Regions from separate parts of the Pseudoalteromonas sp. S558 genome, predicted to be linked through region 2. Evidence: riboswitches for the same ligand, from Rfam matches in the RefSeq annotation. Region 2 holds a riboswitch; the other holds the start of a gene.
The links. A riboswitch is a leader RNA that binds a small molecule or an ion and turns the genes downstream of it on or off. The one in region 2 is predicted to bind lysine.
Positions count from the first base shown of each region.

Region 1: it holds a riboswitch for lysine, as region 2 does, so the genes downstream of both, lysC (lysine-sensitive aspartokinase 3) here and dapA (4-hydroxy-tetrahydrodipicolinate synthase) in region 2, are expected to answer to the same signal.

Region 1 covers NZ_PNDU01000140.1:20,150-24,487, forward strand. The annotation lists gene lysC (lysine-sensitive aspartokinase 3) at 1-1,295, opposite strand, end outside; lysine riboswitch at 1,371-1,543, opposite strand; gene nhaD (sodium:proton antiporter NhaD) at 1,645-2,892, opposite strand; gene CWB66_RS11170 (MksB family condensin complex protein) at 3,115-4,338, shown strand, end outside.
Region 2 covers NZ_PNDU01000132.1:2,213-6,550, reverse strand. The annotation lists gene CWB66_RS10480 (protein adenylyltransferase SelO) at 1-1,158, opposite strand, end outside; gene CWB66_RS10475 (DNA-3-methyladenine glycosylase I) at 1,170-1,865, opposite strand; lysine riboswitch at 2,057-2,257, shown strand; gene dapA (4-hydroxy-tetrahydrodipicolinate synthase) at 2,387-3,271, shown strand; gene CWB66_RS10465 (2,3,4,5-tetrahydropyridine-2,6-dicarboxylate N-succinyltransferase) at 3,287-4,027, shown strand; gene CWB66_RS10460 (PLP-dependent decarboxylase) at 4,027-4,338, shown strand, end outside.

The DNA.
Region 1 (4,338 bases), on a different contig from region 2:
CAAATTAATCGAATATTAAAGTCTTTTAGTACACTCATTAAGTTCATTTCGTGTTGGCGTAATTGAATCTCAGAGCCAATAAGTGCCACCAATGTTAGGTTATTTTCTACCGACACATGGCAAAACTCTGCAAGCTTATCTAGGCATTCTTGATCAAGCTCTGGGCGCGAGGCGTTTTGCGCGTTATCAAGGGTTATAGCTACGCTGATTTCTGAGGTGGTAACCAAATCTACCGATATATTGTATTCGCTTAATAGCGTAAATACGCGGGCTAAAAAGCCGCTTGCTAGGAGCATTTCTGGGCTTTTAAGGGTAAGCAATATTTGATTTTTGCGTTGTGTTACTGCGCGTATACCTGGTTGTTGCGACTTTTCGCGCTCAATCCATGTACCACCACGTTCTGGCTCGCGGCTCGAACCAACAAATACGTTAATGTGACTACGGCTTGCGGGTAAAATAGTTGCGGGGTGCAATACTTTTGCACCAAAGGTCGCCATTTCAGCGGCTTCGTCAAAGCTTAAGCGTGCAATTGGTGTCGCTTTTGCGCACAAACGCGGATCGGTGCTAAAAATACCCACAACGTCAGTCCAAATATGCACGCTTTTAGCATTAATTGCTTCAGCCAATAATGCAGCGCTGTAATCAGAACCACCACGCCCAAGCGTTGTGGTTTGACCGTATTCGTCACTGCCAATAAAGCCCTGAGTCACAATTACTTGAGCGTCTAATAATGGAATTAAATATTCTTTAGCGGCTTGCGCTGTGGCTGCAACATTGGGCGTTGCTTTACCAAATTGGCTATCGGTTTTAAGCACCTTGCGCACATCAAAGCGATCTGCGTTTAAACCTTGTGAACGAAGCACCTGAGCAAACAAATACGACGACAAACGCTCACCAAAGCTAAGGAGCTCGTCGTGTTGTTGATCGGTTGTTAGTGACTCTTGAGCTAATGTTTGAAATGCTTTTAGGGTTTCGTTAAAGCCAACCGCTAAATCGGCATCTAGCGATAATTCATCTAAAATAGTTTGTTGAATAGCAAGCACGCTGTTTATGTGCTCTTGGCGCTCACTTGAGGTAATACTTGATTTACACAGTGCAACTAAGTGGTTAGTTACGCCGGCACTGGCGCTCACGGTAACAATACGTACGCTTTTATCTGCAACAATAATTTCGCTACAGCGACTCATCGCTTCAAAGTTTGCAACACTGGTTCCGCCAAATTTGGCAACGATGTAATCTGATTTTGCGCTTAACTCTGTTTGAGGCACTGTTTGTGGCGCTGATTGGGTAGTCATTTAGTCTCCTTTCGCGATATCCAAATCGCAATAAAACAAGAAGAACTTGGCAAAGGAATGCTTGAAGATAAGTCCACTGCCAGAAGCTCTCCACCTATATTGGTGACAGTTTTGAGGATTCAGCCCCATAAACCGAAAAACAATGACGACGTATCATTATTTTTCTCGGCGAGTACTTCCCTTCTTAATGATCATCGGCTCTCGTCGCCTACCATTAAGTACCTAAGTATCGCACCTCTTCTGAATGTTTTATTAACCAGTGGCTAATAAAACAAAACCCCACTAAGTAGCGGGGCTTTGAAAGTTATCGTTTAGACGTCTAGCTGTCAAGCATTTAATAATTTATGAGTTAAATAAAACTGCCCATATAATACGAGCCCGCATATCCAACCGTGTAACAAATTAATAAATGCAGTGATAAACGCAAGTAGCTCATAAAGGTAAGCGCTTTAACTTTGCTCATGGCAATAATGCCCGCAGCCGAGCCAATGATCAGCATTGAACCGCCCACGCCCGTTGCATAAGTAAACGACAACCAGTGTTGTTGGCTCATTACTATATCGGCTTTTAATAAAGCAGCAGTAAGCGGTACGTTATCGACCCCTGCTGATAATATGCCCATTAAGTAGTTTGCGTACTCGGGGGCCATTACCGTGTATAGATCGGTAAATTTACTTAGCATACCAATTTCTTTTAGTGCGCCAACAAGCAGCAGTACACCAACAAAAAATAACAATGTGTCGTATTCTATATCGCGAACAAAGTCGATTATGTCTTTGTTAATGTCTTTTTTGCGCATTAAAAATTGCGCTACTAAAAACATCACTGATAAGCCAAACAAAAAGGTAAGTAAAGGCGGTACGCTGTAAATTACACTCAGGGTAAGTGTGCTCACTACGGTAGATAAAAATATAACAGCAATGGTAATGTCGGTTTTTTCTATTCGGGTTTTACCCGCACCGGCAAACTCAACACGCCCTTTCATACCGATAGACAATAGCGCAGCTAGTAGCATAACACTTGCAAGTGCTGGCGCGATAAGTAGTAGTAAATGACCTATGGTTACTTTGCCATCTAAAAATATCATCAGTGTGGTTACGTCGCCTGTTATTAGCGATACCCCACCTGAGTTAACCCCAAACACGATAAGCGTGGCATATTTAATGAGTTTTTTAGGTTCAAGTTTTAACGACATTACAACGGCTAAAGAGATAAGCGTAGCCGTTACATTATCTGAAATCGACGAAAACAAAAACGCAAAGCCACCTACCAAAAACATTAACTTTCTCTCGCTAATGCTTTTTGGCATAACACGATGAACAATATTTTCTATAAACCCCTTTGAATTTAAATACGCGACAAAGGTCATTGCAGCCATTAAAAATAGCCATAATGAGGCAATTTCTAAAATATTTTCGTTAAGGAGGTGTTGAACTGAATCGGAGCTTTGTCCGTGAAGAGGGTAGATAAAAAGAAGAATCCAGCAAAGCGTACCAAAAAATAATGTAGTTTTAGCTTTGTTGACATGGATTATATCTTCTATAACGATGAGCAAAAATGCAATCGCTATCAGGGTTAGAATAGTCGAGGAAACCATGGTAGATAAACAACCTTTGATATAGTTTTAAAGAACACGCAAAACAGAACCTTTCGCATGTGTCTGTTTTCGGCGCGGATTTTAGCACTGCCGCCGTGCAAAAACTATTATTAAATGGTCTTAAAAACGAATACTATATACAGACAAGGTTAATTAAAAACACGTAATAATGAGTATAAACTCGATACTCAATAATAAAATACTAGGATGTAGTAACGCCTTATGATCCCAGCAAAAAAGCTACTTAATACCTTAACCGAACATTGGGGTGTATTAGAGCTGTTATTTAAACGTTTTAAAATGGCTGACTTTAGCCTAAAAGACGTACAAAACGCGATTAAGCAAAAGCAGCCTACATGGTCAAACGAGCGCATTTACAAAGAAACAAATCGTTTATTGAACCAAGATATTTTAATTCCACTGGCTAAATCTTCTCAACTTGAAATAAATCGCGCCATTGCCGATTTTGCTACTTTTTTACTGCAAGAAGAACATTTAGGCTTAGCGCAAGAAATTAGCGTATTAGTCGAAGACCTAGCTCGTTTAGGTAACCGCCTAGATAACGCTGGCGAAATAGAAGACTTTGACGATTTACGCCGCTACAGCCGTATTATGGATGATCGGGTGCGTAAAATAATGAAGCTCTATACGCACAACGAAAATGCAATTTTAAACATTGTTGAACAAGCTAAATCAAATAATGCAGTGCAATCGCTGCAAAAACGTTACAAAGCGGTAATAGAAGCCTTTGACGAATACATAGAGCCAATGCTTGAAATGGTTGATATTCGTGGTGAATTTCATGCGTGTTTTACCCTCATTGAAGAGCAAATAAGTAAGCAAATACTGCACATTGAGCGCTCAGGTAAAGCGTATAACGACAAACGAATGCTGGAGCAATTACGTACCCGTATACTCGAAATGCATTTAATGGGCCGAGAAAGCTTACGTAAAAGTGCCGATATGCTTATGCCGCTGCGTGAGGAGCTACGCCGTAATAACTTAATTACTCGCCAAGCAGCCAAAGTACTTGGGCTTGTGCGCAAAAATGGCGTAGACAACATGCTAAGTGCGGTGCAGCCACATTTTGTGAGCGACGCGCAGCGATATTCACTTGGTCAGCAACGTCATATTGTGGCTTACATGGCAAGCTTGGTTGAATTTGAACACGAAGAATACCAATTGCCAGATCAACAAGACGTGCCTGCATTTGTTACGCCTAATATTCCTGACTACAACGATGTTAAAACCAGCTTTGCTAAGCGCTTTAATAAAAAACGCAAAAAGCCTCAGCCCTTGCTGCAATTTTTAGACGAAAGCTACCCAAATCTCGATGCAGACGAAATGCTATTTTTGTATCAAAAATTAGTCAGCGACAGCGATATTAAAATAATTCAAAGCGATGAAAAAGCCCGCGTAAAAATTGCCGGTCAGCACTTTTCTTTA
Region 2 (4,338 bases):
CTGTGCTAGCACGCCTGGCACTGTCGCTTTATATTTCAATGATTCAGTTAATGCATCAAAGGTATTGGTGTAATCTAATTGATGGTCCTTTAATAATTTTAATAGCTCACCAATCAAATCACTGTCGTCAATATCTGCTTTTGCCAACCCTAATTTTTGTGCCCACATTGCTGTAAATTCAGTATTAAACTGCTCAGCAAAGCTATTAATATGTGGCGTCATTAATGAAACCGCTTGTTCATCATCGTCATGAATTAGTGGTATTAAGCTCTCTGCTAAGCGGGCGCAATTCCAGTTAGCCATATTTGGCTGATTACCAAATGCATAGCGACCTTGTTTGTCGATAGAGCTAAATACAGTATCAAAATCAAAGCTATTCATCATGGCACACGGGCCGTAATCAATGGTTTCTCCACTCACTAACGTATTATCGGTATTCATAACCCCATGTATAAAGCCAACACGCATCCAGCTCACAACTAGCTTAACTTGGTTTTTAATCACAGCGCCTAAAAATGCTAAATAGCGCTGCGATCCTGTACCAGTTATTTCTGGGTAATGTCGCTCTATAGCTAAATCAGCTAAATTTTTAAGTCCTTCAACATCGCCTTGCGTCGCTAAATATTGAAACGAGCCAACACGAATATGGCTCGTCGCTAAACGAGTAACTATGGCGCCTGCTTGTGGCGGATTACGATAAACCGTTTCGCCACTACCAACAACCGCTAAGCAGCGTGTGGTTTTAATGCCTAGTGCATGCATTGCCTCGCTCATTACGTATTCACGAATAGCAGGACCAAGTGCACAACGCCCATCACCCCCTCTTGAGTAAGGAGTAGCACCAGAGCCTTTTAATTGAATATCCCACAGCTGATTTTTATCATCATTAATAGCGCCCAGTAAATGCGCTCGCCCATCGCCTAAACGTGGTGAAAAATGTCCAAATTGGTGCCCAGAGTAACCAAGTGCTACTGCAGGAATAGCCTGTTTTTCGTTACCGCTAAAAGTGCTGGCACGCAAATCAGCAGTAACGTTAATATTAAACTCTTTTGCTAAGCTCTCATTCCACAGCAATAACTGAGGAGAGGCGACACTTGCAGGGAAATCTTCTATCGCAAAGTTTTCGGCTATTTGCGTATATCTTGGCACTAATTTCATGGTAATTCCTATTATTGCTGGCTTATACCAACACGGTTATCGCCTACACCATAGGCCACAATTAAGCTTAACTCTTGCATACTTAAGCCACTTTGCTTTTGCATTTCATTAAAAAAGGCTTGGGCTGCACTCAGTGACTTTTTAGTTTGTAAGCCGCCGTCTATAATTTTATGGGCACGCAAATAATTCTCTACATCGCGTGATAGTAAAAAAGTATCTTTACCAAGAGCTCGTAGCGCATAAGGCCCTGTATTTCCGCCTAAACGCGCGCCATGCTTTTTTAAATACGCCCATAAACCAATAATATCGTCTGCTGGACAATTAGCGACAAACTGGCTAAAACTGCCATGTTCTTGTGCTATTTCGTGGATCATGTAAGCATTTTCAGTAATTGTTTTTACTTTTTTATAGTTACGAACAATACGCTCATCCGTTGCTTTTTGTTCCAGCATATCGGGGGGCATCATTAATACCTTATCGACGCTAAAATCCCAAAAAACCTCTCTAAATCCCGACCACTTATTATTAATGACTGACCAATAAAAGCCACTTTGAAATACTTTTCGAGTAAATTCTTCCAGCCAATCGTCGTCACTTAACGTGCTTAGTTGTTTTTTAGATAGCGGTTTTGCAAGTAATAACTTAAGCATTTTTTCAGAGCCTTTTCGCTCTACCGCTCGCTTATAAATATCGCTAAATTTTTCCATACTAATTAAATACCTCACTACTTATGTTGCTAGTGTACGAGAAAAGCAGCCAATACGTAACCACTCCCATTATCGATGAATTAATCTATATTTAGCCGCTTGACACCCAGACGGCTAAAATGCTTTAATCGCTGCAATTACCCTATTTAAATTGCACAGGTTTGTAAGTTTTACTCTTCAAACAGGTGCAAAGGGCTAGAAGAGGTGCGTTATTCAGGTAGCGTATGTTAGGAGCGCAAACTCCAGTGAGCATACGTGAGGGGAATTAACGCCGAGAAGTAATCACTTTTGCGAGGTGTTTATTTCGGGCGACTAGGTTGAACCCTAGCGACTGTCACCAATAGCTGCTTATAACAAGCAGCTTATTAGTTTGGTGGAGAGCTTCTGGTCTTAAATATTAAGGCCATGCGCCCTATTATTTTAAGCCCATTCGCTCTTCGAATTATTAGTTCGAACGAGGTTAATGCGGCTCCTTCCATAAAGCTTTTTAACTCTTCGAATAACTTATAAGTTCGTGAGAGATGACCAATAACTTCAATATAAACGACTACAAATTATGGACCGCGCTCGTTACGCCATTAGATCAACACGGCGATGTTGACTACAACACGTTAACTAAACTGGTTAGCGATCAAGAAGCGGCACATAACGGTATTTTACTACTTGGCAGTACGGGCGAAGGTTTGGCACTAACGCTTAACGAGCAACAAGCCATTGTTGAACACGTATGCCAGCTAAAACCAAGTGTACCACTTATGGTTGCCGTGGGCGGTAGTAACTTAAAGCAACAAATTGAGTGGGTTAACTACTGTAATACACTCCCAATTCATAGCTTTTTACTGGGCTCACCGCTTTATGCAAAGCCCGGCGCTGTAGGTCAAACTCATTGGTTTGAAAGCCTACTCGATGCAAGTGCTCATCCGTGTATGCTTTATAACGTACCGGGCCGCAGTGGTGTCAGTATTCCTGTTCAAACAGTGACTAACTTACAAAATCATAAAAAATTATGGGCGTTAAAAGAAGCCAGTGGCAATATTGCTCAGTTTGAGGCTTATCGCCAAGCCGCGCCTAATTTAGCCTTATTTAGTGGCGACGATGCGCTAATGCCTTATTTTGCCCAAGCTGGTGCAAAAGGTTTAGTGTCGGTAGCTGCAAACGCATGGCCCGCACAAACTCACGAGTTTGTTAAACGCAGCTTAAGTGGTCAATATCCTAATTTATTTGCTCAATGGACTAGTGCCATTAATAGCCTATTTGCTGTCGCAAACCCTATTCCCGTAAAGGTATTGATGCATTTGCAGGGCCGCTTAAGCAGCCCGCAACTTCGTCCACCTTTAACACATCTTGAGTTAACTCAAACCGATTGCATCACAACTGCAAACAACACTATTTTATCTTGGCATTAAATACAGGTTTTTATAATGAGCTGGTTAGAACTATTAAATAATTTAGAATCGGGCGCAGTACGCGCAGCATCACAAAACGAAAGCGGCCAATGGCAAGCTAATGTAGAAGTAAAGCAAGGCATTTTAGAAGCCTTTAAAAATGGCACTAATACTGAGTTTGCAGGCGGCTTTGTTGATAAACACAACTTAGCTCCACAAGAGTTTAGTACTGACGATGGCGTGCGCATGGTGCCGGGTGGCTCGAGTGTTCGCCGTGGCGCTTACGTGGCTAAAGGCACCATTATTATGCCACCAGCGTATGTAAACATTGGTGCATACATCGACGAAGGCACAATGGTAGATAGCCACGCACTAGTGGGCTCGTGTGCACAAGTAGGTAAAAACGTACATTTAAGTGCTGCAGTACAGCTTGGTGGTGTACTTGAGCCAATTGGTGCAAGCCCAGTCGTTGTTGAAGACGATGCCTTTATTGGTGCAGGCTGTATTCTTGTTGAAGGCGTAGTCATTAAAAAAGGCGCAGTACTTGCCCCAGGCGTGCGTTTATCGGCAACTATTCCGGTATACGACTGCGTAAACGAGCGTCAGCTTAATAAAGGCGAGCCAATTCCAGAGTACGCTATTGTAATACCGGGCTCTCGCCCTGCGTCAAACGAATGGGCGCGCGAGCAAGGCTTAAGCATGTCGTGTGCGTTAATTGTTAAATACCGCGACCAGCAAAGCGATGCATCGTTATTACTTGAAGAGGTTTTACGATAATGAGCTTTTTGAGCACGCCTATCAAAGCCGCTGTAAATACAATTACACAACAACTTGATACGCCTTTTTTTGTTTACGACCTAGATCAACTAAACATGCATCTTGCACGTTTAGTTGCGCAAACCGATGTAAAACTGTGGTACGCGGTAAAAGCAAATCCACTGTCTAAAATAATTCAAAGCTTAGACAGCGCTGGCTTTAATTTTGACGTAGCAAGTAAAGGTGAGCTTGAGCAAGTACTCGCACAAGGTATTAGCTCACAGCGCGTGCTCAACACAGGGCCAGCAAAAAGCCCTAAACAAATTAAACAC